DNA from 3 places in the Citrobacter sp. C1 genome. Region 1 is predicted to be linked to each of the others. Evidence: predicted binding sites of a transcription regulator. Region 1 holds the regulator's gene; each other region holds the start of a gene.
The links. The regulator PurR, encoded in region 1, represses purine synthesis genes. The targets are predictions, from matches to a motif close to CANGCAAACGTTTGCNTG.

Region 1 (9,779 bases):
TATACTTATTGATCCACGGATCGACGTTATTGTCGGTTTTTCTGGATCCAATGCTGTGGAGCAAAAACAGACCCTCTGGTTTTAAATTGCGATCGACAACATCAAAATAGGTGTTATAGTTTTTTGGACCCACATGCTCAAACATGCCAACGGAGACAATGCGGTCGAAACGATCGTGCAGGTCGCGGTAATCCTCAAGCAAAATAGTGACATCCAGCCCTTCACACCGTGTTTGTGCCAGTTTCTGCTGTTCGGCAGAAATGGTCACCCCCACGACGCTGACGCCGTAATGGGCGGCCATAAACTGGGACAAGCCTCCCCAGCCACAGCCGATGTCCAGCACGCGCATCCCCGGTTTGAGCTGTAATTTTTCGGCGATCATATTGAGCTTCGCCTGTTGGGCTGACTCCAGGGTCGTGGCGTCCTTCCAGTAGGCACAGGAATATTGCATGTAGGGATCAAGCATGCGGGTGAAGAGATCGTTGCCTAAATCGTAGTGTTCTTTTCCGACAACCCACGCGCGTTTTTTATTCTGTAAATTGAACAGGCGCGCGGCGGCGATTCGCAGTGTGTCTTTAAAGTGGCGGGGGAGTTGGCCTTCAAGGCCGGCACGTAAAACCTGAGTAAAAAACATGTCCAGCCGATCGCATTCCCACCAGCCATCCATATAACTTTCACCTAAACCCAGCGAACCTTCCTGTAAAACGCGCTTGTAAAAATCGGGGTTGTTAACGCGAATATCTGCCGGTGCAGTGCCATTAATGGTAATGCCCGCACGGCTTAATAATTCACTGGTGATTCGATACCAGTCATCATCTGGTACGCTGACGTCTTCTATACACGATGAACTCATAGCTTCTCCATCACAGGTCGGTGATCAGAACCTTAAAACAGCGTAGACGCTTTTTGGGCTTTGTGAGAAATCTCACGGAATGAATCCGCGAATCTGTTTTCCGACGTAGAACAGAGGAAGGGAGAACCCCTTACCGAAAAGGCCATCCGTGGTTAAGCGGGAACATGCGTATTCCCGTTAACACATAAAAATTATCGTTTTTGTAACAACTGGAAATCAGTATAGGCCTGAATTTTTGTGGGTTCAATCAAAAAATATTAGCCCGCTAATTAATTATTCAAGCGCTATGAATGTGATTCGCCGGGCGCAGCAGTAGAAACCTCATCAGCGTGAGAGCGACATTCTTTCTGCGACTGCATTTTGTACCCCAGCGCGGCCAGCAACACCGTAGACAGCATGACGCCGGTGGTGGTGAATAGCGGCGTGCTGATCAACCACGACACAACCAGACTTGCCAGGAAGCATAAGCCCAGTTGAAGCGTATTCTGCAGCGCTGCGGCACGTCCTGTTGCCTGTGGGAAGGGACGCAAAGCCTGAGCAACGACAATCGGATAGATAGCACCGTTCGCTATTGCCATCACGCAGAATGGGATCAGGATTTCGGCCAGCGCAACGTGGTGAATAAAGCCGACCGCCCAGGTAGCGATAACGCTCACCGCATACAGAATGAGCAGCCACGGCAGTAATTGACGACCTTCCCATTTTTGCAGGGCGGCACGACAGCCGTATCCGCCGATCAAAAAGGCGATGGTTTGCGGCACATAGCTCAGGCCAATGACGGCCGGGCTATAGCCCATCTCGCTCAGGATAAACGGCGAGCCGGTCAGCCACGCGAAAAAGCTCGCGGAACAGGCCGCATAAATCAGCACGTTGCCGCGGTAGGTTCTGGAGCGCAGCAGGGTGGCAAAGGTGAGCTTATCCTGGCTATCGTCACGCGCTTTAGCCGTGGGCTTCAGGCGCAGGGCCGGCAGCATCAGGATCAGGGTGATGGCAAACAGGGTGGCAAAAATAGCCTGCCAGGAAAAATGCATCAGGATCCAACTGCCTAATAATGGCGCGAGCGCGGGAGATAACCCGACCAGCGGCATAATGGTGGCAAAGATACGGTTCACTTTTTGCGAGGGATAATAATCAGCAACCAACGCCTGCCAGATAACCGACGCCGCACAGACACCCACAGCCTGGATAAAGCGCAGCACCAGCAAGCCGGTGGCGTTTTCGACCCAAAGCATGCCAAGACTGCTCAGCGCGAAGATGGAGAGGCCCAGTAGCAAAATAGGCTTGCGGCCATAATGGTCGGAGAGTGGCCCCCACAGAAGTTGCGCGATGGCAAAACCCGCTAAGAACAGGCTAAGGCTGGCGCTGACGGCTGATGCTGGGGTTTGCAAATCGGACTGAATAGCCGCAAATGCTGGCAAATACATATCCGTTGCCAGAAAACCGAGCACGCTAAGACCTGCCAGCCAGACTAAAAACCCTTTTCCAGGTTGCATCATTATTTCTCTTTATAAGCAATAGAACAGTGCCGCTGAGTGTAGTGAGTGAAATTCTTGCTGTGAAACGCTAATATTTGCTTATTGATTTCAAATTTTTTGCAGGCAGAGTATGTGGTCAGAATATTCCCTTGAAGTGGTGGATGCAGTCGCACGCAACGGCAGCTTTAGTTCTGCCGCCCAGGAGTTGCACCGCGTGCCTTCGGCGGTGAGCTATACCGTGCGTCAACTGGAGGAGTGGTTGGCTGTGCCTCTTTTCGAACGTCGCCATCGGGATGTGGAATTAACCCCCGCCGGGGCGTGGTTTTTAAAAGAAGGGCGTTCTGTTATCAAAAAAATGCAGATCACTCGCCAACAATGTCAGCAAATTGCCAACGGCTGGCGTGGGCAACTGGCGATTGCCGTCGATAATATTGTCAGGCCGGAGCGGACCCGGCAGATGATTGTGGATTTCTACCGTCATTTTGATGATGTGGAGTTAATCGTTTTTCAGGAGGTGTTTAACGGCGTCTGGGATGCGTTATCGGACGGGCGCGTGGAGCTGGCGATTGGCGCGACGCAGGCTATTCCGGTAGGGGGGCGCTATACGTTTCGCGATATGGGAATGTTGAGCTGGAACTGCGTGGTGGCAAGTCATCATCCGCTGGCGTCGATGCCGGGACCGCTCAGTGACGATACGTTGCGCAACTGGCCGTCGCTGGTACGAGAAGATACCTCCCGTACGTTGCCAAAACGTATTACCTGGCTACTGGATAACCAAAAACGGGTGGTAGTGCCTGACTGGGAGTCATCTGCCACCTGCTTATCGGCTGGGCTCTGTGTTGGGATGGTGCCGACGCATTTTTCCAAACCGTGGATCGACAGCGGAAAATGGGTTGCACTACAGCTTGAAAATCCCTTTCCTGATGCCGCGTGTTGCCTGACCTGGCAGCAAAACGATACGTCACCCGCACTGAGATGGCTGCTGGACTATTTAGGGGACAGTGAAACGTTGAATAAAGAGTGGCTGCGGGAGCCAGAGTAAGGCTCCCGCACAACAGATTATCGACGATAATCGCGGAACGGACCATCGGCCACGGAGCGACGTTCTACCAGGCGCGGGTGCACCTCAATAGACTGTGACTCTTCGCGTTTATTCACGATACGGTCTAACAGCATGTTAAAGGCCGTTTCACCGAGCGAATCTTTTGGCTGATGAATGGTGGTTAATGCCGGGGTGAAGAAGCGGGCGTTACGCACGTTGTCGTAACCAATCAGCGACACATCTTGCGGGACGCGCAGGCCCATCTCATCAGCGGCGCAAAGTGCGCCCATCGCCATGATATCACCACCGCAGAAGACGGCGGTCGGGCGGTGCGACTGGGAGAGGATCTGCTGCATGGCGCGATACCCGGATTCAGGCTCAAAATCGCCCTGGACAATCCAGTTGTCAGGCACTTTAATCAGCGCTTCTTCCATCGCCTTCATAAAGCCCGCCAGGCGTCCGGCGCCGGTGTTACGCTCCATAGACCCTGGGATCACACCAATCTCGCGATGACCGCGTTCAACCAGATAACGGCCTGCCATATAACCGCCTTCAAAGGCGTTATCGATGACCGTATCGGTAAAATCGGCTTTGGCTTCGCCCCAATCCATCACCACCATCGGAATATGGCGATATTCTTCGAGTATGGAAAGCAGAGGTTCCGGGTATTCAGAACACATCACCAGCAGACCATCTACGCGCTTCTGCGCCATCATGGAGAGGTAGGCCTGCTGCTTCTCGAGGCTGTTCCACGCGTTGCCCAGAATCAGCGTATAGCCTTTCTGGAAGCAGTTCTTCTCAACGGCTTCGATGATTTCCGCAAAGTAGGCGGCTTCGCTGCTGGTCGCCAACAAGCCAATCGATTTAGTGTGATTCACCTTCAGACTGCGTGCCACCGCGCTTGGGGAATAATGTAGTTCTTTAATTGCTGCCCAGACGGCATTGCGCGTTTCTTCCGCGACAAAGCGTGTTTTGTTAATTACGTGTGATACGGTTGTAGTGGAAACGTTTGCTCGCTTCGCTACATCTTTAATTGTTGCCATTACATCTCACTCCAGACCATATCCTAAGTTCCTGAGAATACTCCAGGTAAACGTTTGCCTTCACACACCCTTCGCGCAACATCAGGGTTGCGGTACGCCAGGAAAACGACACGGAACGTCAGGAAGGGGTCAATGGCCGGTACGCTAATCAAGTAAGCGTGGAATTTTGTCTGATCTTTACGAAAAGGGGAAGAGTTAAAAGCATTTATCAATATAAATCGTGAGAGATTTTTACCTTCAAGTGTGCAAAAATGCGCAATATCACTTTTTGTGTGGGAATAAAAAGGAGAAAACTTGATGAGCACCGATCTGAAATTTTCGTTAGTCACCACCATTATTGTTCTGGGTTTGATTGTTGCCAGTGGTTTAACCGCCGCGCTGCATTGATGTATCGCCGAGGGAGAGCTATCTCCCTCATCCCGCCAACCCGTCCTCCCACTGCTATTGTTTGCAAATAAGCAAAAGTCTTTTGCATTTTTGTTAACTTTATTATTTTTGCGATCAATGTCATGCTTTTGACTCTTATTCTGTGTCGTGCTACGGCTCGACGTTACGGAGTCGCTGTATGAAAATAAATTATCCACTACTGGCGCTGGCGATAGGGGCGTTTGGTATCGGCACGACGGAGTTTTCTCCGATGGGGTTATTACCCGTCATCGCTAAAGGCGTCGATGTCTCGATTCCGGCGGCAGGGATGCTAATTAGCGCCTATGCGGTAGGGGTGATGGTCGGTGCACCGTTAATGACCTTATTGCTTTCTCATCGCGGGCGCCGCAATGCGCTGATTTTTCTGATGGCGATTTTTACGCTCGGCAACGTGCTGTCGGCGTTATCTCCCGATTACACTACTCTGATGCTGTCGCGTATTCTGACCAGTCTTAACCATGGGGCCTTTTTTGGTCTCGGCTCGGTTGTAGCGGCAAGCGTGGTTCCAAAGCACAAACAGGCCAGCGCTGTCGCCACCATGTTTATGGGACTCACCATCGCCAATATTGGCGGCGTTCCTGCAGCGACCTGGCTGGGTGAAACCATCGGCTGGCGCATGTCCTTTATGGCAACGGCGGGTCTGGGGGTTATCTCGATGGTCAGCCTGTTCTTCTCGTTGCCGAAAGGCGGAGCAGGGGAGCGCCCGAACGTGCGCAAAGAGCTGGCGGTGCTCATGCGCCCGCAGGTGGTGTCAGCGTTGCTGACTACTGTGCTGGGAGCCGGTGCGATGTTCACGCTCTATACCTATATTTCACCGGTGCTGCATAGCATCACCCATGCCACGCCTGCCTTTGTAACCGGAATGCTGGTGCTGATTGGCGTCGGGTTCTCAATCGGTAACTATCTGGGCGGTAAACTGGCGGACCGCTCAGTCAACGGCACGCTGAAAGGCTTCTTACTGCTATTGATGGTGATTATGCTGGCAATCCCGTTACTGGCGCGTAGTGAATTGGGTGCAGCCATCAGCATGGTAGTCTGGGGTGCGGCAACCTTTGCGGTAGTTCCGCCGTTACAGATGCGTGTGATGCGCGTTGCCAGCGACGCGCCGGGCTTATCATCCTCGGTCAACATTGGTGCGTTTAATCTGGGGAATGCGCTAGGTGCGGCGGCGGGTGGCGCAGTGATATCGGGTGGTTTAGGTTACAGTTTTGTCCCGGTGATGGGGGCAATTGTGGCTGGGATGGCGTTGCTACTGGTCTTTGTCTCCGCGAGAAAACAGCCTGACGAGGCCTGCAGCGTCACGAACTAACGCTAAAACGCAGAAGGGAGTCCCTTCTGCGTTATCATTTTTATGCTGCGAAGTTTTTCGCAACAAACTCCCAGTTCACCAGCGCCCAGAAATGTTCCAGGTAGCCAGGACGCGCGTTGCGATAGTCGATGTAGTAGGCGTGTTCCCACACATCAACGGTCATCAGCGGCGTTGCATCGGTGGTCAGCGGTGTTCCGGCATTTGACGTGGAAACGATAGCCAGTTTGCCATCAGTACCTTTTACCAGCCAGGTCCAGCCAGCGCCGAAGTTTTTGATCGCCGCATCGGTGAATTGCGCTTTGAAGTCAGCGAAGCTACCAAAAGATGCAACAATGGCTTCAGCCAGTTCACCGGTCGGTTCACCGCCCGCGTTGGGTGCCAGGCAGTTCCAGTAGAAGGTGTGGTTCCAGACCTGAGCCGCGTTGTTAAACACACCACCTTCAGAGCTACGTACGATCTCTTCCAGTGATTTGCCTTCAAACGCCGTGCCTTTGATCAAGTTATTCAGGTTAGTAACGTAAGTCTGGTGGTGTTTGCCATAGTGGTATTCCAGCGTTTCAGCAGAAATGTGCGGCGCCAGAGCATCTTTGGCATACGGTAATGCAGGTAATTCGAACGACATTGCTTCTCTCCTTATTATTTATATTGAGTACACACAATAGCCTCATTGTGAGTAAGGATAGGGTAGCAAATTGAAAGGTTATGCAAAAGAAGAACTTACCCTACAGCACATACTGTAGGGTAAGATTTTAGCGAATTGTTTTTGGCGTCATGACACGACGAGCGCCCACATAGTGGCGCTGCCAGTAATCTTCACTCAGGGAGGTGATTTGGATCTCCTGACCGCTACGTGGTGACTGAATAAACTTACCGTTGCCAACGTAGACACCAACGTGATCGGCGGTGCCGCGGCCCTGGGTACGGAAGAAGACCAAATCGCCGTTTTTCAGTTCATCGCGGTCGATCGGTGCTGCGTCGCGCAGGTGGTACATTTCATTGGCAGTACGCGGAATGCGGAACTTCACCAGGTCCTTATACGCGTAATAAACCAGACCACTGCAATCAAAACCGGTTCTCGGCGAAGAGCCACCCCAGCGGTAGGGTTTACCGATCTGGTTCATCAGAGTAGACATCGCGGTTTTGGTCGCTTTTTGCACTTTCACTTTATGGGCATCAGCGAGGGCTACCGGGGCTGTTGATTTTACTTTTACACAGCGCGGCTTGTGACCTTTGCGCGGGGTGCATTTTTCAGTCCAGGTGACCGCAGCGGTTTGTGTTGTTGCGACTTTACTGCGACGGTTGACCGTTTTGGTTGTTTTTGCAGGTGTCGCGGTGCGTTTTTTGGAAGAGGAAGCGGTTTTGGTGCTGGATTTACTGGTGGTTTTTTTTGCCGTTTTCTTGCTGGTTTGTGTGACTTTTTTACTGGCTGTCGCGCTTTTCTTTTTATCTACCGTTTTGAGCGTGTGGGAAACGGCAGGTGTCGTCCTGGCCTGCTTCGAAGCATGGGCCACTGACGTAAAAGGGAGTGTGGTAAAAAGCAAAGCACAGAGCGTGATCGAGATCCGGTTTATCCGCGCCACTGAGCAGTCCTCTGTTAGGGCAGGTCTATCATGCCTGCGTGTGATTTTCAAAACTTGATGATTCTAATCTATAGAAACGGGGAAAGTTAATAGCTTTTTTTGTTTAAAATAGTGTTTCGTTACCGACCGCAAAAAAAAACAGCAATCAACGCCAATACTGGCGAAGGGATAATCAATTCCTTGTGCATAAAAGGGATAAGTAAGATTCTGAATGCAACTTATGGCGACTGGCGATAAAATAATAACCGTAAGAAAAATGTTATTTTCCGTTGTCAGTCAGACCCGTTACAATGTCAGACTACTGCCGTAAAAGAAGTTAAGGAAGCAAGATAATGAGCACCACTATCGAAAAAATCCAGCGCCAGATCGCTGAAAACCCGATTCTCCTGTACATGAAAGGTTCTCCAAAACTGCCAAGCTGCGGTTTTTCCGCTCAGGCTGTGCAGGCGCTGTCTGCCTGTGGTGAACGCTTTGCTTATGTTGATATTCTGCAAAACCCGGATATTCGCGCCGAGTTGCCGAAATACGCAAACTGGCCAACCTTCCCGCAGCTGTGGGTTGATGGTGAGCTGGTTGGCGGCTGCGACATTTTAATCGAAATGTACCAGCGCGGTGAATTGCAGCAGCTTATCAAAGAGACTGCGGCGAAGTACAAAACCGAAGAGCCGGACGCTGAGTAATCAGCAGAAACGAAAAAGCGACCAGTCTGGTCGCTTTTTTTATGGTCCGCTTATGCCTCTTCAGGCATTGGCAGGGGCCACCCACCAAGACGTTTCCAGCGGTTAACGATTTCGCAAAACAGCACTGCCGTCCGTTCGGTGTCATACAGCGCAGAGTGCGCCTGGTTGCCATCAAACTCCATTCCTGCAGCCAGACACGCTTTAGACAGTACGGTTTGCCCGAGCGAAAGACCGCTTAAGGCCGCAGTGTCAAAGGTCACAAACGGGTGAAATGGGTTGCGCTTCAGCGAGGCGCGTTCGGCGGCTGCCATCATGAAGCTGTGATCGAAGGTGGCATTATGCGCAACCATAATCGCCCGATTGCAGCCGCTGTCTTTGATGCCTTTACGCACCATTTTGAAGATGGCGTGCAGGGCGTCGTATTCGCTGACCGCGCCGCGCAACGGGTTGCTCGGATCAATACCGTTAAACGCAAGTGCTTCTGGTTGCAGATTTGCCCCTTCAAACGGTTCGACGTGGAAATGCAACGTCATGTCCGGCATCAGCCAGCCTTGTTCATCCATTTTCAGCGTGATGGCCGCAATCTCGAGCAGCGCATCGGTTTTGGCGTTAAATCCCGCTGTTTCTACATCAATGACGACAGGATAAAAACCACGAAAACGGTCACACAGACCGGAAAGTTGAGCGTTATCGGACATCTGGGTCTCTTAATACGGGAAAATTGCAGCGCGTATTATGACAAAATGATGAGTATAAAACTACGGGCACAGACGATCTGCGCCCGAGGGGTGGTTAGTCACCCAGGCCGCGGCCTGCGTCTTTCTCTTCGATCAGTTCGATTTTGTAACCGTCCGGATCTTCTACAAATGCGATAACCGTCGTCCCGCCTTTGACCGGACCCGCTTCGCGCGTCACGTTGCCGCCGTTCTGACGAATGCGCTCGCAGGCTTCTGCGGCGTTGTCTACGCTCAGAGCAATGTGGCCGTAGGCAGTGCCCAGGTCATATTTGTCGACGCCCCAGTTGTAGGTCAGCTCAATGACGGCTTCATCGGTCTCAGGACCGTAACCGACAAAGGCCAGAGAATACTTGTATTCAGGGTTTTCACTGGTACGCAGCAGCTTCATGCCCAGCACGTTGGTGTAAAATTCGATGGAACGCTGCAGGTCACCTACGCGCAGCATGGTATGAAGTAAACGCATCTTTTTCCCCTTCAAAAATGGCTAGTACATTCAATATGTTGTTTTAGTATAGCGGCGTTGTTGCGCCGCTATCAATGCCAGAACGGAGATTGCGCAATTACAGGGTCGGATAATCCGTGTAACCCTCTGCACCGCCGCCGTAGAAACTCTCTGCGCGCTGCGAGTTCAGTT
Region 2 (9,779 bases), 1.3 Mb from region 1:
GTTTGAAGTTGAAGTTATCAACAATCTCACCGCTACCCAGTACCGCAGCTGCTGTGAAATCCGGAGCCTGACGAGTTACCAGTACCATATAATTCTCCTGCAAAGTTAAGGGTTTTTTGGAACGCAACGCGGGCCAGTATAGAGAGTGTTCGGGAATAAGACAAAGAGGCGCTGACAATCAATGAGACAGGTTTTGGCTATCAATGTTTTGCCGGATGGTGGCGTCACCTTATTCGGCCCAGTGCTGTCGGGCGATCAAAGTGCTTTACGGCGGGCCTGTTCCATCATCTGCGGATAAAAACGCCAGAAGCGTTCTTCCAGCGCGTCGTAATGTCTGTCCAGGTCATACCACGAGTCGCGCAGGGCATCGAGACGCGGGCGGCGGCTGGCCATGCCATTGAGCACATCCTGGATAAAATCCATATCCTGATAGCGCTCCAGCCATTTCTCTGACCACATGTAATTGTTCAGATTGACAAAGCGCGGCGGCGATTCAGGCAAGATTGTGGCAACCTGAGTATGGGCGTAGCGGACAAAGGCTGCTAATGGGAAGTCGGGCGAGATTTCTGCCCAGTGGCGCGATAAAAAGTGATCCCACATCACGTCGAGCGTAATCGGCGCGACGCGGCGCGTTTCGCTGCGAAACCACTCTTTAGCTTCACGGACTTCCGGCAGGTTGTCGGTCATGACGTCGATTCGACGATGCATGAAAATGCCGTCCACCACCTCAGGCGCAAAACTGGATGCCGGGTTTCCGCGAACAAAATCCGCCAGCAGGTTGCCGGAGAGTGAACTGTCGGCTAAATGCGCCAGATGTAAATGTGCAAGAAAATTCATTATCGATTATCTGTCCAAAAGCGGGGTAAAGGTTGCAGGGAAAGCGCCCCGGCACTAGACTACCCGCCTCTTATTTTAGTCTGAGTCAGTGTCATGCGCGTTACCGATTTCACCTTTGAACTTCCTGAATCCCTGATTGCCCACTATCCGCAAGCAGAGCGCAGTAGCTGCCGCTTGCTGTCACTGGATGGGCCAACGGGCGCGCTGACGCACGGTACTTTCACCGATTTGCTCGACAAGCTCAACCCCGGAGATCTTCTGGTCTTTAACAATACCCGCGTGATCCCGGCCCGCCTGTTTGGGCGTAAAGCCAGCGGCGGCAAGATTGAAGTGCTGGTTGAGCGCATGCTCGATGACAAACGTATTCTGGCTCATATTCGCGCATCCAAAGCGCCGAAGCCGGGTGCTGAGCTGTTGCTGGGCGATGATGAAAGCATTAAAGCGACGATGGTTGCGCGCCATGATGCGCTGTTTGAAGTGGCGTTTGACGACGAACGCAGCGTACTGGATATCCTCAACGCCATCGGCCATATGCCGCTGCCGCCGTATATCGACCGCCCGGATGAAGACGCCGACCGTGAACTGTACCAGACCGTATACAGCGAAAAACCTGGCGCCGTGGCGGCACCGACAGCGGGTCTGCACTTTGACGATCCGTTACTGGCAAAACTGCGTGAAAAGGGCATTGAGATGGCGTTTGTGACGCTGCACGTTGGGGCGGGGACGTTCCAGCCGGTGCGCGTAGACACCATTGAAGATCACATCATGCATTCCGAATATGCGGAAGTTCCGCAGGACGTGGTCGACGCGGTACTGGCGGCGAAAGCGCGCGGTAATCGCGTGATCGCGGTAGGGACGACCTCAGTTCGTTCGCTGGAAAGCGCGGCTCAGGCGGCGAAAAATGATCTGATTGAACCGTTCTTCGGGGATACGCAAATCTTTATCTACCCGGGCTATCAGTACAACGTCATCGATGCGCTGGTAACCAACTTCCATCTCCCTGAATCGACATTGATTATGTTGGTTTCGGCGTTTGCAGGTTATAAAAACACCATGAACGCCTATCATGAAGCGGTTAAAGCGGAATATCGCTTTTTTAGTTACGGTGATGCGATGTTTATCACGTACAATCCGCAGGCTATTTCTGAGCGTGTCGGGGAGTAAGTTCCCGGCATGAGTATTTTACGTCGGACTGTTTTTCTGACGCAGGAGTTAAGATGAAATTTGAACTGGATACCACAGACGGTCGCGCTCGCCGCGGACGCCTTGTTTTTGATCGTGGCGTAGTGGAAACGCCTGCTTTTATGCCTGTCGGTACCTACGGTACGGTGAAAGGTATGACGCCGGAAGAAGTTGAAGCGACCGGCGCACAAATTATTCTCGGCAACACGTTCCACCTGTGGCTGCGCCCTGGGCAGGAAATCATGAAGCTGCATGGCGATTTGCATGACTTCATGCAGTGGAAAGGACCGATCCTCACCGATTCTGGCGGTTTCCAGGTATTCAGCCTGGGCGATATCCGTAAGATTACCGAGCAGGGTGTACATTTCCGCAACCCGATCAACGGCGATCCGATTTTCCTCGATCCTGAGAAATCGATGGAGATTCAATACGATCTCGGTTCCGATATCGTGATGATTTTCGACGAATGTACACCGTACCCGGCTGACTGGGACTATGCTAAACGCTCGATGGAGATGTCATTGCGTTGGGCACAGCGTAGCCGTGACCGTTTTGATAGCCTCGGCAACAAAAATGCGCTTTTTGGCATCATTCAGGGCAGCGTTTACGAAGATTTACGTGATATCTCTGTTAAAGGTCTGGTAGATATAGGCTTTGATGGCTACGCTGTCGGCGGTTTGGCTGTGGGTGAACCGAAAGAAGACATGCACCGTATTCTGGAACATGTTTGCCCACAAATTCCGGCAGATAAACCTCGTTACCTGATGGGCGTCGGCAAACCAGAAGATCTGGTTGAAGGCGTGCGTCGTGGTATCGATATGTTTGACTGTGTGATGCCAACGCGAAATGCCCGTAATGGCCATTTGTTTGTGACTGACGGCGTGGTAAAAATTCGTAACGCGAAACATAAAAGCGACACCAGTCCACTCGACGCTGAGTGCGATTGTTACACCTGTCGCAATTATTCACGCGCTTACTTGCATCATCTTGACCGTTGCAACGAAATATTGGGCGCGCGACTCAATACCATTCATAACCTTCGCTACTACCAGCGCTTGATGGCGGGTTTACGCAAGGCTATTGAAGAGGGTAAATTAGAGAGCTTCGTAACCGATTTTTACCAACGTCAGGGTCGACCTGTTCCACCTGTGAACGTTTATTAATTTTAATAATGAGGGAATTTGAATGAGCTTTTTTATTTCTGATGCGGTAGCGGCAACAGGTGCTCCGGCGCAGGGCAGCCCGATGTCTCTGATTCTGATGCTGGTGGTGTTTGGTCTGATTTTCTACTTCATGATCCTGCGTCCACAGCAAAAGCGTACCAAAGAGCATAAAAATCTGATGAGCTCCATTGCCAAAGGTGATGAAGTCCTGACGAACGGTGGCCTGGTCGGTCGTGTGACCAAAGTAGCGGAAACTGGCTACATCTCTATCGCACTGAACGACACCACTGAAGTGGTTATCAAACGTGACTTCGTAGCTGCCGTTCTGCCGAAAGGCACCATGAAGGCGCTGTAATATTCCGTTTTCCCAAAGGGAACTGCCGTGTTAAACCGTTATCCTTTGTGGAAGTACATCATGCTGGTCGTCGTGATTATCGTCGGCCTGCTTTACGCACTTCCCAACCTGTATGGTGAGGATCCGGCTGTTCAAATCACTGGCGTGCGCGGTGCCGCCGCCAGTGAGCAAACGCTGATCCAGGTCCAGAAAACGTTACAAGAAGAAAAAATCACACCTAAGTCTGTGGCTCTGGAAGAGGGCGCTATTCTTGCGCGCTTCGACTCCACCGATACCCAATTGCGCGCACGTGAAGTGCTGCTGGGCGTGCTGGGTGATCAATACGTCGTGGCGCTTAACCTTGCTCCGGCAACCCCTCGCTGGCTGGCTGCTATTCACGCGGAACCGATGAAACTCGGTCTTGATCTGCGTGGTGGCGTTCACTTCCTGATGGAAGTGGATATGGACACCGCGCTGGGTAAACTGCAGGAACAAAATATCGATAGCCTGCGCAGCGATCTGCGTGAAAAAGGCATTCCTTATACTACCGTTCGTAAAGAAGATAACTACGGTCTGAGCATCACCTTCCGTGATGGCAAGGCGCGTGACGACGCGATCTCTTATCTGAGCAAGCGTCATCAGGATCTGGTTATTTCCAGCCAGGGCAGCAATGCGCTGCGTGCAGTGATGACCGATGCACGTCTGAGTGAAGCCCGTGAGTACGCGGTACAGCAGAACATCAATATTCTGCGTAATCGTGTTAACCAGCTGGGTGTCGCTGAGCCGGTTGTTCAACGCCAGGGCGCCGACCGCATCGTGGTCGAACTGCCGGGTATTCAGGACACCGCGCGTGCGAAAGAGATTCTGGGCGCAACGGCGACGCTGGAGTTCCGTCTGGTAAACACCAACGTGGACCAGTCTGCGGCGGCATCCGGGCGCGTACCGGGTGACTCGGAAGTGAAACAGTCTCGTGAAGGACAGCCGGTTGTGCTGTATAAACGCGTGATCCTGACCGGTGACCATATCACCGATTCCACTTCCAGCCAGGACGAATACAATCAGCCGCAGGTTAACATCTCGCTGGATAGCGCGGGTGGTAACATCATGTCTAACTTCACCAAGGATAACATCGGTAAGCCGATGGCGACCCTGTTCGTGGAGTACAAAGACAGCGGTAAAAAAGATGCGAATGGCCGTTCAGTGCTGGTGAAACAGGAAGAGGTGATTAACATCGCCAACATCCAGTCTCGCTTGGGCAACAGCTTCCGTATCACCGGTATCAACAACCCGAATGAAGCGCGTCAGCTTTCACTGCTGCTACGTGCCGGTGCGTTGATTGCGCCGATTCAGATTGTTGAAGAACGCACCATCGGCCCGACTCTGGGTATGCAGAACATCAAGCAGGGTCTGGAAGCGTGTCTGGCTGGTCTGGCTGTTTCTATTCTGTTTATGATCTTCTTCTACAAGAAGTTTGGTTTGATTGCGACCAGCGCACTGATTGCGAACCTGGTACTGATTGTCGGTATCATGTCGCTGCTGCCGGGCGCTACGCTAAGTATGCCGGGTATCGCGGGGATCGTCTTAACCCTTGCCGTAGCGGTCGATGCGAACGTACTGATCAACGAACGTATCAAAGAAGAGTTGAGTAACGGACGTTCGATTCAGCAGGCGATCAACGAAGGTTATGCGGGCGCATTCAGTTCCATCTTCGATGCGAACATCACGACGCTGATTAAAGTTCTGATCCTGTATGCAGTCGGTACCGGGGCAATTAAAGGGTTCGCGATTACTACCGGTATTGGTGTGGCGACGTCGATGTTTACCGCGATCGTCGGGACACGTGCCATCGTAAACCTGTTGTATGGCGGCAAGCGCGTCAAAAAGCTGTCAATCTGAGGAGTGCGAAGTGGCACAGGAATATACTGTTGAACAATTGAATCACGGCCGTAAAGTCATCGACTTTATGCGCTGGGACTACTGGGCTTTCGGCATCTCTGGTTTCCTGCTGATTGCGGCCATCGTGGTGATGGGCGTACGTGGCTTTAACTGGGGGCTCGATTTCACCGGTGGTACGGTAATTGAAATCACGCTGGAAAAACCGGCGGAAATGGACGTGATGCGCGATGCGCTGGAGAAAGCGGGCTTCGTCGAGCCGCTGCTGCAGAACTTCGGTAGCAGCCACGACATTATGGTACGTATGCCGCCAACCGAAGGTGAAAACGGTGGGCAAGTGCTGGGTAGCAAGGTGCTGAGCGTCATTAACGAAGCCACCAACCAGCATGCAGCGGTGAAGCGTATCGAATTCGTCGGGCCTAGCGTCGGTGCCGATCTGGCACAAAACGGTGCGATGGCGCTGATCGTGGCGCTGATCTCCATCCTCGTGTACGTCGGTTTCCGCTTTGAGTGGCGACTGGCGGCGGGCGTGGTTATCTCGCTGGCGCACGACGTGATCATCACGCTTGGGATCCTGTCGTTGTTCCATATCGAGATTGACCTGACTATCGTCGCATCGTTGATGTCGGTTATCGGTTACTCGCTAAACGACAGCATCGTGGTTTCTGACCGTATTCGTGAGAACTTCCGCAAAATCCGTCGCGGGACGCCTTATGAAATCTTTAACGTGTCGTTGACCCAAACGCTGCACCGTACGTTGATTACCTCCGGTACAACGTTAGTGGTTATTCTGATGCTGTACCTCTTTGGTGGTCCGGTACTGGAAGGCTTCTCGCTGACTATGCTTATCGGTGTGTCCATCGGTACCGCGTCGTCTATCTACGTGGCATCGGCACTGGCGCTGAAGCTGGGTATGAAGCGTGAGCACATGCTGCAGCAGAAAGTTGAGAAAGAAGGGGCGGATCAGCCGTCTATTCTGCCTTAACCGACGCAGGGCGTTACACTGGAATCCCGATCGCAAGGTCGGGATTTTTTTGCCTGAAGAAAGCCTACAAATTGTCTATGGGTTTTCTTTAGACAAAAAAACCAGCAATTAAGCTGGCTTTTGTATACCTGGGCCGGATAAGCATAGCGCCATCCGGCGACAACCAACCTCAATTTAGAAGTTGTAACCTACAACAAAGTAACCACCCCAACCGGTAGAACGAACGTTTTCGTTCATAAAGACCACGTCCGCGTTATCTTTCCACTGGCCGCCGTTGTGCCAGTAACGGGCAACAACAGAATAGTGCCAATGATCGTAGTTCAGCGCCAGAATGTGGCTGGAGGCGATCGAATCGTTGGTACGTGCTTTCTTGCCATTTACATCGGTGAAGTCTTTGTCACCGAGATCGGAGCCCCAGTCAAAGTTGGTGAAGCCGATATAGCTCAGGTTACCGCCCCACAGTTCGGTAATCGGGACAAAGTATTTCACTTTGAAACGGTAGCCATCCCATTCGTTTTCGTTCGCGGCACCGTAGTTCTGCCACTGGTACTTGGCGTACACGTTCATGGACAGGCTCATCGGCAGGCCGGTGTCGATATCAGTACCCAGACCCATATACCAGGTGCTCTGGCGACCATCTTTGTTACGACCCATATCGTAGATATAGTTGTTCGCGAAATACCACTCTTTGAACGGACCAAAGCTCAGATCGGCACCGGTCAATTTGTCGATGGAGAAACGTGGTTCGATTTCCATAAACAGCGGGGAGCCGTGGTTCCAGATACCCTTCGCATCGGTGTTACCACCGAAGAATACCGGCGCATCCATGTAACCATAGAAGTCAAACCAGTCTTTTTTAGCGAAAGCTTCATATTCCAGGTAGGTATCGTTACGGATCTGCGGTCCGAAACGGGTGTGGTAGCTGCCGACAACGTTAACGCTCTGGTGCCACCAGTCGGACAGGTATTCCGGTTTGTTGTTTTCTGCTGCATTAGCAGTGAAAGACGAGGAGAGCGCCAGCACTGCACCGGCTGCAAGTAATGTTTTTTTCATATGTATGCCACTGTTTGAAATCCCTTTCGGGAGTGAAAAAGGCGCAATTTGCGTTTCTAAATATTTCGTAATTCTTCGGAGCCTATTATAAAAATCATTGTTCACAAAAATATGTCTTGTTTCACAGTTCTATCATTTACGTAATCGATTGCGTTCTCGTTTGCGTACTTTAGGCGGCGAATTGTACTGACTCCCATGAATGTTGCCAAGTTTTACTAAAAATATCGGTGATGTCAGCGGAGTAACAAAATGACGGGGATGGGTGTTGCGGAACGCACAAAACGCTCCGCAAAAAAGTTTATTGGGTCACAGGCTGGATGTCATGGATGCGTACAAAGCCGAGTTGGTCAAGTGACAGGCCATTGAGCTGCAGCGGAATGTCTACGTCACTGGGGGCAAGAAGGCTTGCCGGAGCGTTGATCAATTCATTCTTAACGTTCACTTCCTGATAGTTGTCCGTGGTGCCCTGGATTTGCCCGTACTCTACGGTGGCGCTAAATGCCGGTAACGGTGTGTTGGATTCTCCCTGAATGCGCAGCGTCAGGCGCGTACCGTCCGCATTCGGTGCAATATTGACCAGTGACATGCGGAGCGTACCAATCTGGCTGTTCAGGCGGGCGGGGGTTTTCGAACCCGGTAATAAATAGACGCCGCGGGTGGATTTCGCATTCAACATATTTTGTTGCGTTATTTTTACCGTTTCCTGATTGAGCTGGGTCATCTCTTTGCTCAAGGTACTTACGCTTTGATGCATCTGTCGTACTTCAGCTTGCTGTGCGCAGGCATTAAGACTAAAGAGGCTTCCCACCAGGAGAATTCTTAGGTAACGTCTTGTCATTATGATTACTTCCTACATTGTCGCGATAGCATAATGGTAGTGTGCTCAGAGCACGAAGGCATCGATCCTTTGTCTCAAAAGCGCTCTGCCTTTGTTGTCGCGCCAGTTCAGGGTAAAATAGATCTCTATGAACCACTGAGGTACAGGACGCCGTATGCATTGCCCATTCTGTTTCGCCGTAGACACAAAGGTAATTGACTCTCGTCTTGTCGGCGAGGGCTCTTCAGTACGCCGCCGTCGGCAGTGTCTGGTCTGTAACGAACGTTTTACCACTTTTGAAGTGGCAGAACTGGTTATGCCACGCGTTGTAAAAAGCAACGACGTGCGCGAGCCTTTTAATGAAGAGAAGCTGCGCAGCGGCATGCTGAGAGCGCTTGAGAAACGGCCGGTCAGCGCAGATGACGTCGAAATGGCGTTAAACCATATAAAATCACAGCTGCGTGGGACGGGCGAGCGCGAGGTGCCGAGTAAAATGATCGGTAATCTGGTGATGGAGCAACTGAAAAAGCTCGATAAAGTGGCCTACATCCGTTTTGCTTCGGTTTACCGGAGCTTTGAAGATATCAAAGAATTTGGCGAAGAGATTGCTCGCCTACAGGATTAAGCCATGCAGGATGAGTTGTACATGGCGCGAGCGCTGAAGCTGGCCGCGCGTGGACGTTTCACGACCCACCCTAATCCCAACGTGGGCTGTGTCATTGTTAAAGACGGGGAAATCGTCGGTGAAGGATACCATCACCGCGCGGGCGAACCCCATGCCGAGGTCCATGCGCTGCGTATGGCCGGTGTTAAAGCGCAGGGGGCAACCGCCTACGTCACGCTCGAACCGTGCAGTCATCACGGGCGTACGCCGCCGTGCTGCGATGCGCTGATTGCTGCGGGCGTGACGCGTGTTGTTGCTGCGATGCAGGATCCTAACCCGCAGGTGGCGGGGCGTGGACTTTACCGCTTGCAGCAGGCCGGTATTGATGTCAGCCACGGCATGATGATGAACGACGTCGAACAGCTGAATAAAGGTTTTCTCAAGCGGATGCGCACCGGATTTCCGTATGTTCAGCTTAAGCTCGGCGCATCGCTTGACGGCCGTACGGCGATGGCCAGCGGCGAAAGCCAGTGGATAACCTCACCACAGGCACGTCGCGACGTTCAGCGCCTGCGTGCGCAAAGCCATGCTATTTTAACCAGCAGCGCCACGGTGCTGGCTGACGACCCCCAGCTTACCGTCCGTTGGTCGGATCTTGATGAATCGACCCAGGCGCTGTATCCGCAGGAAAACCTGCGTCAGCCAATCCGCATTGTTCTCGATCGTCAAAACCAGGTCACACCTGAACATCGTATTGTGCAGCAGCCGGGAGAAACCTGGATTGCGCGTAGCAGCGACGATTCGCGTATCTGGCCGGAGAGTGTTCGCACGCTGAATGTGCCGGAGCATAACGGCAATCTGGATCTGGTGGTGTTGATGATGCAACTGGGCAAGCAGCAAATTAACAGTAT
Region 3 (9,779 bases), 710 kb from region 1:
AGTTGTGTGCCAAAAACAGCGGTCAGGCTGGAGAGTTAAACGGCCTGCTCAAGGCTGAAACTGTCGACAGGGAGTTGCGGTTTCAGTCTGTCATTCATGATTTTAATGGCGTCGCCAAGCTGCATGGTGCGCCCGGCAATAACCACGCCCGGCTGTGCCAACAGACACAGGGCCGCATTTTCCCCCGGCTCAACCACTAACAGATTGACCTGTTCCTCGGTATCGCTTAAATACACGCAGGCAGCGTCACCTATCCTCGGTGACCAACTAACAGTGTGCGCCACAAAGTGCCAGCTTTTTGGCATTTGCGGTTTTAGATAACGAATAGCCACCAGCGCATTGAGTACCAGCTCCGCTTTTTGTTCTTTGGCTAAATCCAGATCACGGCATTTTTCTTCAAAAGAAAAATAAAGCGCGGCATCATCAACACAAAAACCGGACGGAGAGAATGCATCGGGTGTGAGCATTTTGCGCGCAAAACGCGAACGAAATAACATGCCATTGGCTAAATCGAGCATCATACGATCGTGCTCTTCATCATAATACCAGCGCCAGTTATCGTCGGGTTTAATTCGCATCAGTATCTCTCCATTCCTTAATCATCGTCGTTACGACAGTATCCTTTTGCCGCTTCGTTTATTGCCCTAATAATAAAAGCTCAGAATGTTTAAATAAGCAACAGTAAAGGAATATAAAACAACCAGGGCCAGAAATAAAGCCCTGGTTTGTGATTAAGGTAGTATTCAGATATTGGTGATGATTTCTTTAATCAACGGCGGGCCTTTAAAAATAAAGCCTGAATAAATCTGAACCAAGGAAGCCCCTGCGGCTATTTTCTCACGCGCAGCGATGACTGAGTCGATACCGCCAACCCCGATAATCGGCAGTTGCCCTTTTAATTCCCGGGACAACATGCGAATAATTTCGGTGCTTTTTAATTGTAACGGTCGACCACTCAGGCCACCCGTTTGATCGCAATTTTTCATTCCCCGTACCAGGGAGCGATCGAGCGTGGTGTTGGTGGCAATGACGCCATCAATATTATGGCGAACTAAACTGTCAGCTACCTGGATCAGTTCTTCTTCAGAAAGATCTGGGGCGATCTTTACCGCCACCGGAACATATTTATGGTGGATCGCCTGGAGATCGTTTTGCTTATTTTTAATTGCCGTCAGCAAATCATCCAGCGCTTCGCCGTATTGCAGCGTGCGTAACCCTGGCGTATTAGGTGAGGAAATATTAATCGCAATATAGCCAGCATAAGCATAGACTTTTTCCATACAAATCAGATAGTCATCTTTGCCATTCTCTACCGGGGTATCTTTGTTCTTACCAATATTGATCCCCAGAATGCCGTCAAAATGCGATTTCTTAACGTTCTCTACCAGGTTATCAACGCCCAGGTTATTGAAGCCCATGCGGTTGATCAAACCTTCTGCGTCAACCAGACGGAAAAGACGTGGCTTATCATTACCCGATTGAGGACGTGGCGTCACGGTGCCTATCTCAATTGAGCCGAACCCCATTGCACCGAGTGCATCAATGCACTCCCCGTCTTTATCCAGCCCGGCGGCAAGACCGAGCGGATTCTTAAACGTCAGCCCCATGCAGGTCACCGGTTTTGCCGGTACTTTCTGGCGGACAAGCGCTTCGAGCGGCGTGCCCGTAATGCGACGTAATTGCTGGAATGTCAATTCATGAGCGCGCTCTGGATCGAGCTGAAAAAGGGCTTTACGAACGAAGGGGTAGTACATGAACTCTCCTGGATTCCCGGTGTGCAAACCGGGGGCGTATTATGTGCGATCGTGAACAAAAAGGGAATTGACCTGCGGCAATAAAACGCAAACGTTTTCTTTCTTGTCCTCCTTTTATGCAGTTTTCAGCTTTTCTATCCCGCATAAATCATTTCGATAAACAAAATCTCTCTGCCAGACTGCACAAATTGTTATCAATGTTAAATAAAAACGAATATTTGGTTATAAGGAGAGAATATAAATATGCGCGTTATCACTCTGGCGGGTAGCCCACGCTTCCCCTCTCGCTCCAGCGCCCTACTGGAATATGCGCGAGAAAAACTGCATGGACAGGATGTCGAGGTCTATCACTGGAATCTGCACAATTTTGAGCCTGAGGATCTGATCTATGCGCGCTTCGACAGTCCGGCACTGAAGACGTTTATCGAACAGTTGCAGGATGCAGACGGACTGATTGTCGCCACGCCGGTCTACAAAGCGGCCTATTCCGGCGCATTGAAAACCTTGCTCGACCTGCTCCCCGAACGAGCACTGGAAGGCAAAGTAGTGTTGCCACTGGCCACCGGCGGCACCGTAGCACATTTACTGGCCGTCGATTACGCCCTGAAACCGGTACTCAGCGCACTGAAGGCCCAGGAGATCCTGCACGGCGTTTTCGCCGATGATTCGCAGGTTATTGATTATCAACATAAGCCGCAGTTTACGCCGAACCTGCAATTACGCCTGGACAATGCACTCGAGACCTTTTGGCAGGCGTTGCAGCGTCGTGATGTCCAATTTGTGCACGTGAACACGCTGCGGGGTGCCGCCCATGCTTAATTTACTCAAACGCCATACACCGTGGCTGGCGCTGACCGGACTGCTGTCTTTATCCACGCTGGTTCACGCCGCAGAGACCGCGCCAGACGCCCTGCGCATTGGCTATCAGAAAGGCAGCGTCAGCATGGTGCTGGCTAAAAGCCATCAGTTGCTGGAAAAACGCTACCCGCAAACAAAAATCTCCTGGGTAGAGTTCCCAGCCGGCCCGCAAATGCTGGAGGCGCTCAATATCGGCAGCATCGATCTGGGCAGCACTGGTGATATCCCGCCGATTTTTGCTCAGGCCGCCGGGGCCGATCTGGTCTATGTCGGCGTCGAACCGCCAAAACCGCATGCAGAAGTGATTTTGGTACCGAAAGACAGCCCCATCCACACCGTCGAAGAACTTAAAGGACATAAGGTCGCCTTCCAGAAAGGCTCCAGCGCGCACAATCTGCTGTTGAGGGCCCTGCAGCAGGCCGGGTTGAAGTTTACCGATATCCAGGCCACCTATCTGACGCCCGCCGATGCGCGTGCCGCTTTCCAACAGGGGAATGTGGATGCATGGGCAATTTGGGACCCTTACTACTCCGCCGCCTTGCTGCAGGGTGATGTACGCGTACTCAAAGACGGTACCGACCTTAAACAGACCGGATCGTTTTATCTCGCCGCACGCCCTTATGCCGAGAAAAACAGCGCATTTATTCCTGGCGTGCTGGACACCTTCAGCCAAGCCGATGCCTTAACACTCAGCCAACGCCAGCAGAGCATCACCCTGTTGGCGAAAACGATGGGGCTACCTGAGCCGGTCATAGCGTCCTATCTGGACCATCGCCCGCCAACCTCCATTACGCCCGTCAGTGCTTCTGTTGCCGCATTGCAGCAACAAACTGCCGATCTGTTTTATGACAATCGGCTGGTGCCGAAAAAAATCGACATTCGCCAGCGAATCTGGCAACCCACTCAGCAGACAGGAGCAAAATTATGAGTCTGAATATGTTCTGGTTTTTACCCACGCACGGTGACGGCCATTATCTGGGAACAGAAGAAGGTGCACGCCCGGTCGATCATGGTTATCTGCAACAAATCGCGCAAACGGCCGACCGCCTGGGATTTACCGGGGTACTGATCCCGACAGGCCGCTCCTGTGAAGATGCCTGGTTGGTTGCCGCCTCAATGATCCCGGTCACCCAGCGGTTAAAATTTCTGGTCGCGCTGCGCCCCAGCGTGACGTCCCCCACGGTGGCGGCACGCCAGGCGGCGACGCTCGACAGACTGTCCAACGGTCGGGCGCTATTTAATCTGGTAACCGGCAGCGATCCACAAGAGTTAGCAGGTGATGGTGTTTTTCTCGATCACACTGAGCGTTATGAAGCCTCCGCTGAATTTACCCAGGTATGGCGACGCTTGCTACAGGGCGACACCGTGGATTTTAACGGTAAACACGTTCACGTCCGTGGGGCAAAACTCTTTTTCCCGCCCGTGCAACAACCCCATCCGCCACTGTATTTCGGCGGGTCTTCCGACATAGCGCAGGAACTGGCCGCTGAGCAGGTTGATCTCTACCTGACCTGGGGTGAGCCGCCCGACTTGGTGAAAGAGAAGATAGAGCAAGTACGGGCAAAAGCAGCGGCGCTTGGGCGTAAGATCCGCTTTGGTATTCGCCTGCACGTGATTGTGCGCGAAACCACCGCTGAGGCATGGCAGGCAGCGGATCGCCTGATTGCCCATCTGGATGATGACACCATTGCCAAAGCCCAGGCCGCTTTCGCCAGAACCGACTCTGTGGGCCAGCACCGAATGGCAGCGCTGCACAACGGCAAGCGCGACCAACTGGAAATTAGCCCGAACTTGTGGGCGGGCGTTGGACTGGTACGTGGCGGGGCCGGGACCGCACTGGTGGGGGATGGTCCAACAGTGGCGGCACGGATTAATGAGTATGCCGCGCTGGGTATCGACAGCTTTGTGTTGTCCGGGTATCCACATCTGGAAGAGGCGTACAAGGTCGGCGAGCTACTGTTCCCGCATCTGGATGTCTCGATCCCAGAAATACCGCAGCCGCAACGCCTGCATCAACAAGGTGAAGCCGTGGCGAACGAATTTATTCCGCGTAGCGTCGCGCAACGCTAAGGAGCCCGATGATGGCAACGCCGCAAAATAAGTGGTTACTTCGCTTTGCTCCGTGGTTTTTACCGATTGGTCTGGTGGCGCTCTGGCAGCTGGCATCATCCATGGGCTGGCTGTCCACCCGCATCCTGCCCTCTCCAGAAGGTGTAGTAGAAGCTTTCTGGACGCTTTCCGTCAGCGGCGAGCTTTGGCAGCATCTGGCGATCAGCACCTGGCGGGCAGCGATCGGCTTTTCTATTGGCGGATCGATTGGCCTGACGTTGGGGCTGATAAGCGGCCTGTCACGCTGGGGGGAACGGTTGCTGGACACCTCGGTGCAGATGCTGCGTAACATACCGCATCTGGCGCTGATCCCTCTGGTCATTTTGTGGTTCGGTATTGATGAATCCGCCAAGATCTTTCTCGTTGCCCTGGGTACCTTGTTCCCTATTTACATCAATACCTGGCACGGGATCCGCAATATCGATCGCGGGCTGGTGGAAATGGCTCGCAGCTATGGGTTATCCGGTATTTCACTGTTTATCCATGTGATCCTGCCCGGCGCTCTGCCCTCGATCATGGTCGGCGTACGTTTTTCCCTTGGGCTGATGTGGCTGACGCTTATCGTGGCGGAAACCATTTCAGCGAACGCTGGCATCGGCTACCTGGCAATGAATGCCCGCGAATTTCTGCAAACGGATGTGGTCGTGGTGGCCATCATTCTCTACGCCCTGCTCGGCAAGTTGGCCGACATCAGCGCGCAATTACTGGAACGTAGCTGGCTACGCTGGAACCCGGCTTACCATGCGAAGGAGGCCACCGTATGAATACCACCCGTTTAAATCAGGGAATTCCGCTACTGCTTAGCGGCGTAACAAAACGCTACGGCGCCAATACAGTGATCAATCAGCTAGATTTGCCTGTTCCAGCGGGGCAATTTGTTGCCGTGGTGGGCCGCAGCGGCGGCGGGAAAAGTACCCTGCTGCGTCTGCTGGCCGGTCTGGAATCGCCCACCTCAGGGGAATTGTTCGCCGGCACCGCGCCGCTGGCGGATATTCAGCATGATACGCGAATGATGTTTCAGGACGCACGCCTGCTGCCGTGGAAATCGGTCATTGATAACGTAGGACTGGGCCTTAATGGCCACTGGCAAGATGCAGCCCGGGATGCGCTGACGTCTGTTGGGCTGGAAAATCGGGCGCAGGAATGGCCTGCCGCCCTTTCCGGTGGGCAAAAACAGCGCGTGGCGCTGGCACGGGCACTGATTCATCGTCCCGGATTACTGTTGCTGGATGAACCACTGGGCGCGCTGGATGCGTTAACCCGTCTGGAAATGCAAGATTTGATTGTCTCGCTGTGGCAAAAGCAGGGATTTACCGTACTGCTGGTCACCCATGATGTCAGCGAAGCGGTGGCGATGGCCGATCGCGTGTTGCTGATTGAAGATGGAAAAATTGGTCTGGATTTGACGGTAGATATTCCACGTCCACGCCGACCAGGTTCAGTGCGCCTGGCAGAACTGGAAGCAGAAGTATTGAATCGGGTGATGCAGCGTGGCGAGGCAGAACAGTCAATCCGACTGCATGGATAAACATTCAGGACATTGTAGGCCCGGTAAGCGTTTGAGCCACCGGGCATTTTGCCGGATGGCGGCTTTACCGCCTTCTCCGGCCTACAAAACGACAGGTCAACGTCTCAGGCTAACGCTTTGGTTATCTTCTCGAACAGATCGCCGGACAGATTCTCCAGACCTTTCAGTTGCTCAAGCGCCGCACGCATCTTCGCCTGGCGTTTGGCATCATAACGTTTCAAGCGGATCAGCGGCTCAATCAGACGTGAGGCCACCTGCGGGTTACGGCTGTTCAGCTCGGTCAGCATGTCGACCAGGAACTGATAACCGCTACCGTCTTCCGCATGGAACGCCGCCGGGTTGCTGCCCGCGAAAGCGCCAATCAAAGAACGAATACGGTTCGGGTTGCTCATGCTAAAGGAACGATGCTGCAACAGGCCGCGTACCGTTTCCAGCACGTTGTCCGCCGGGCTGGTGGATTGCAGGATAAACCATTTATCCATCACCAGACCGTCATGATGCCACTTGTCGTCATACGCCTGCATCAGCACATCGCGACACGGCAACTGCGCCGCTACCGCCGCAGACAGGGCCGCCAGCGCATCAGTCATGTTATTGGCTTCACGGTACTGCTTGCTCACCAGGGTATCTGCCAGATGCGTTTCGCCGAAAGCCAGGAAACGCAGACAAGCATTACGCAGCGTGCGTTTGCCAATATCGCCATGTTCAACGCGGTATTCTGCAAGATGGTTGGCGTTATACACGGCCAGGAACTCATCTGCCAGTTCGGCAGCCAGCGTACGGGTTAACGCCTCGCGCACGTCGGTAATCGCCACTGGATCGATAATCTCAAACAGCTCAGCAATTTCATTCGCCGAAGGCAGCGTCAGGATTTCTGCCGCCAGCGCCGGATCGATTTTCTCATCCAACAAAATGGCACGGAACGCATCAGCCACGTGCACCGGCAGCGACAGCGGTTGCCCTTGCTGATGGCGAGCAACGTTCAGCTTGATATAGGTGGCCAACAGGCTTTGCGCCGCATCCCAACGAGAGAAATCGTTACGCGCGTGACGCATCAGGAAGGTTAACTGCTGATCGCTCCATTTATATTCCAGTTTTACCGGTGCAGAGAATTCGCACAGCAGCGCCGGAACCGGCTGGAAGTAGACGTTATCAAAGACAAAGGTTTGTTCCGCCTGGGTGACGTTGAGCACAGAATTCACCGGATGCCCGCCTTTTTGCAACGGGATCACTTTGCCTTCGTTGTCGTACAACTCAATGGCAAAAGGAATATGCAGCGGCAGTTTTTCTGCCTGATCCGGTGTAGCCGGCGTACGTTGGCTTATCGTCAGCGTGTACTGTTCGGTGGCCGGGTTATAGTCATCACGTACGGTCACAATCGGCGTACCGGACTGACTGTACCAACGGCGGAAATGCGAGAGATCGACGTTAGACGCATCTTCCATCGCCTGCACGAAATCATCACAGGTCGCTGCGCTGCCATCATGGCGCTCAAAATAGAGCTGTATTCCCTTCTGGAAATTCGCTTCACCCAGCAGGGTGTGGATCATCCGGATCACTTCTGCGCCCTTTTCGTACACGGTCAGGGTATAGAAGTTGTTCATCTCAATGACACTATCCGGGCGGATAGGATGCGCCATCGGGCTGGCGTCTTCGGCAAACTGCAGACCGCGCATGGTACGCACGTTGCTGATCCGATTAACGGCACGAGAGCCAAGGTCGGAGCTAAACTCCTGGTCGCGGAACACGGTTAAGCCTTCTTTCAGGCTCAACTGGAACCAGTCGCGGCAGGTCACACGGTTGCCGGTCCAGTTGTGGAAGTATTCGTGGCCGATCACGCGCTCAATATCGAGGTAATCTTTGTCGGTGGCGGTATCGGTACGCGCCAGCACGTATTTGGAGTTAAAGATGTTCAGACCTTTATTCTCCATCGCGCCCATATTAAAGAAGTCCACCGCGACAATCATGTAGATATCGAGGTCATACTCAAGGCCAAAACGCTCTTCATCCCACTTCATAGAATTTTTCAGCGAGGTCATCGCCCACGGTGCGCGATCCAGATTGCCGCGGTCGACGTACAGCTCTAACGCCACTTCTCGCCCGGAACGGGTGGTAAAGGTGTCACTCAGAACATCGAAATCACCGGCTACCAGGGCAAACAGATAGCATGGTTTCGGGAACGGATCCTGCCACTGTACCCAGTGACGACCGTTGTCCAGCTCGCCCTGAGCAATGCGGTTACCGTTAGACAGCAGGAACGGATAGCGGGTTTTATCGGCGATAATTTTAGTGGTAAACCGTGCCAGCACGTCAGGACGGTCGAGATACCAGGTAATATGGCGGAAACCCTCCGCTTCGCACTGCGTGCACAGCGCTTCGCCGGACTGATACAGGCCTTCCAGTGCGGTATTCGTCGCCGGACTGATTTCATTCACGATACGCAGCGTAAAACGTTCCGGCAGGTGGCTGATGACCAGCGCCCCTTCTTCTTCTTTATACTCTGTCCACGGTTCGTCGTTCACGTGGATTGACACCAGGGTCAGATCCTCGCCATTCAGGCGCAGAGGGGCATCAGACGCACCATGACGGACAGCCTGGCTCACGGCAGTGACCACGGTTTTTTCAGCATCCAGGTCAAAGGTCAAATCAATATCAGTAATCTGGTAATCCGGCGCACGGTAGTCGTGGCGGTATTTGGCTTGTGGCTGTTGTGTCATAAAAAACCTTTAGCATCTATGGTAGAGTCTCGGGTTCAGTCTATTCCTGTTGCGTAAATCGCGCTACGCAGAATGTTCATCTTTTCAGGCACAAACACCCTTTTTGCTACATTTATATAACACGAGGCACGAATTGCCCTCGACCAGAAAGTCAGCTTATGGTGTGATCGGGGTTCAATAAATCGCTAAACAGGGTATACTCCAGCGGTTTTCTTAGTTGTTTATTGTACTAAACGCTCCCGTGAGAGGATGCTACTGCGCACCTATGACACAATTCGCTTCTCCTGTTCTGCACTCGCTGCTGGATACAGATGCTTATAAGTTGCATATGCAGCAAGCCGTTTTTCACCACTACTATGATGTACAAGTAGCGGCTGAATTTCGTTGCCGTGGCGATGACCTGCTCGGTATTTATGCCGATTCTATTCGCGAGCAGGTGAATGCTATGCAGCACCTGCAACTGCAGGAGGACGAGTACCAGTGGCTCTCCGGCCTGCCTTTCTTTAAAGCTGATTACCTCAGCTGGCTTCGCGATTTCCGCTATAACCCGCAGCAGGTATGCATCACCAACGATAACGGTAAGCTGAATATTCGTTTAACCGGCCCGTGGCGTGAAGTCATCATGTGGGAAGTCCCGCTGCTGGCAGTGATTAGCGAGCTGGTGCACCGCTACCGTTCGCCAGAAGTTGGGGTGCCGCAGGCGCTGGATGAACTGGAAGGCAAACTAGTCGAATTCTCTGCTTTAACGAAAGATGTCGATATGTCCCGCTTCCATCTGATGGATTTTGGTACGCGCCGTCGTTTTTCGCGTGA

Region 2: the regulator PurR is predicted to act here: its motif matches at 7,585-7,602, upstream of IB214_RS18700 (nucleoside-specific channel-forming protein Tsx).
Region 3: the regulator PurR is predicted to act here: its motif matches at 1,839-1,856, upstream of pyrD (quinone-dependent dihydroorotate dehydrogenase).

What each region holds. Positions count from the first base shown of each region.
Region 1 covers NZ_CP115035.1:2,613,931-2,623,709, reverse strand. The annotation lists gene cfa (cyclopropane fatty acyl phospholipid synthase) at 1-853, opposite strand, end outside; gene punC (purine nucleoside transporter PunC) at 1,138-2,346, opposite strand; gene punR (DNA-binding transcriptional activator PunR) at 2,459-3,370, shown strand; gene purR (HTH-type transcriptional repressor PurR) at 3,388-4,413, opposite strand; gene cydH (cytochrome bd-I accessory subunit CydH) at 4,711-4,800, shown strand; gene IB214_RS12625 (MFS transporter) at 4,979-6,148, shown strand; gene sodB (superoxide dismutase [Fe]) at 6,189-6,770, opposite strand; gene IB214_RS12615 (C40 family peptidase) at 6,898-7,728, opposite strand; gene grxD (monothiol glutaredoxin 4) at 8,061-8,408, shown strand; gene rnt (ribonuclease T) at 8,459-9,106, opposite strand; gene gloA (lactoylglutathione lyase) at 9,201-9,608, opposite strand; gene IB214_RS12595 (alkene reductase) at 9,706-9,779, opposite strand, start outside.
Region 2 covers NZ_CP115035.1:3,865,664-3,875,442, reverse strand. The annotation lists gene IB214_RS18735 (peroxiredoxin) at 1-88, opposite strand, end outside; gene acpH (ACP phosphodiesterase) at 256-837, opposite strand; gene queA (tRNA preQ1(34) S-adenosylmethionine ribosyltransferase-isomerase QueA) at 931-2,001, shown strand; gene tgt (tRNA guanosine(34) transglycosylase Tgt) at 2,055-3,182, shown strand; gene yajC (preprotein translocase subunit YajC) at 3,205-3,537, shown strand; gene secD (protein translocase subunit SecD) at 3,565-5,412, shown strand; gene secF (protein translocase subunit SecF) at 5,423-6,394, shown strand; gene IB214_RS18700 (nucleoside-specific channel-forming protein Tsx) at 6,569-7,447, opposite strand; gene IB214_RS18695 (DUF3251 domain-containing protein) at 7,746-8,285, opposite strand; gene nrdR (transcriptional regulator NrdR) at 8,440-8,889, shown strand; gene ribD (bifunctional diaminohydroxyphosphoribosylaminopyrimidine deaminase/5-amino-6-(5-phosphoribosylamino)uracil reductase RibD) at 8,893-9,779, shown strand, end outside.
Region 3 covers NZ_CP115035.1:3,328,507-3,338,285, forward strand. The annotation lists gene IB214_RS16215 (YcbX family protein) at 1-39, shown strand, start outside; gene zapC (cell division protein ZapC) at 36-578, opposite strand; gene pyrD (quinone-dependent dihydroorotate dehydrogenase) at 744-1,754, opposite strand; gene ssuE (NADPH-dependent FMN reductase) at 1,998-2,573, shown strand; gene IB214_RS16235 (sulfonate ABC transporter substrate-binding protein) at 2,566-3,540, shown strand; gene ssuD (FMNH2-dependent alkanesulfonate monooxygenase) at 3,537-4,682, shown strand; gene ssuC (aliphatic sulfonate ABC transporter permease SsuC) at 4,694-5,485, shown strand; gene ssuB (aliphatic sulfonates ABC transporter ATP-binding protein) at 5,482-6,249, shown strand; gene pepN (aminopeptidase N) at 6,354-8,966, opposite strand; gene pncB (nicotinate phosphoribosyltransferase) at 9,232-9,779, shown strand, end outside.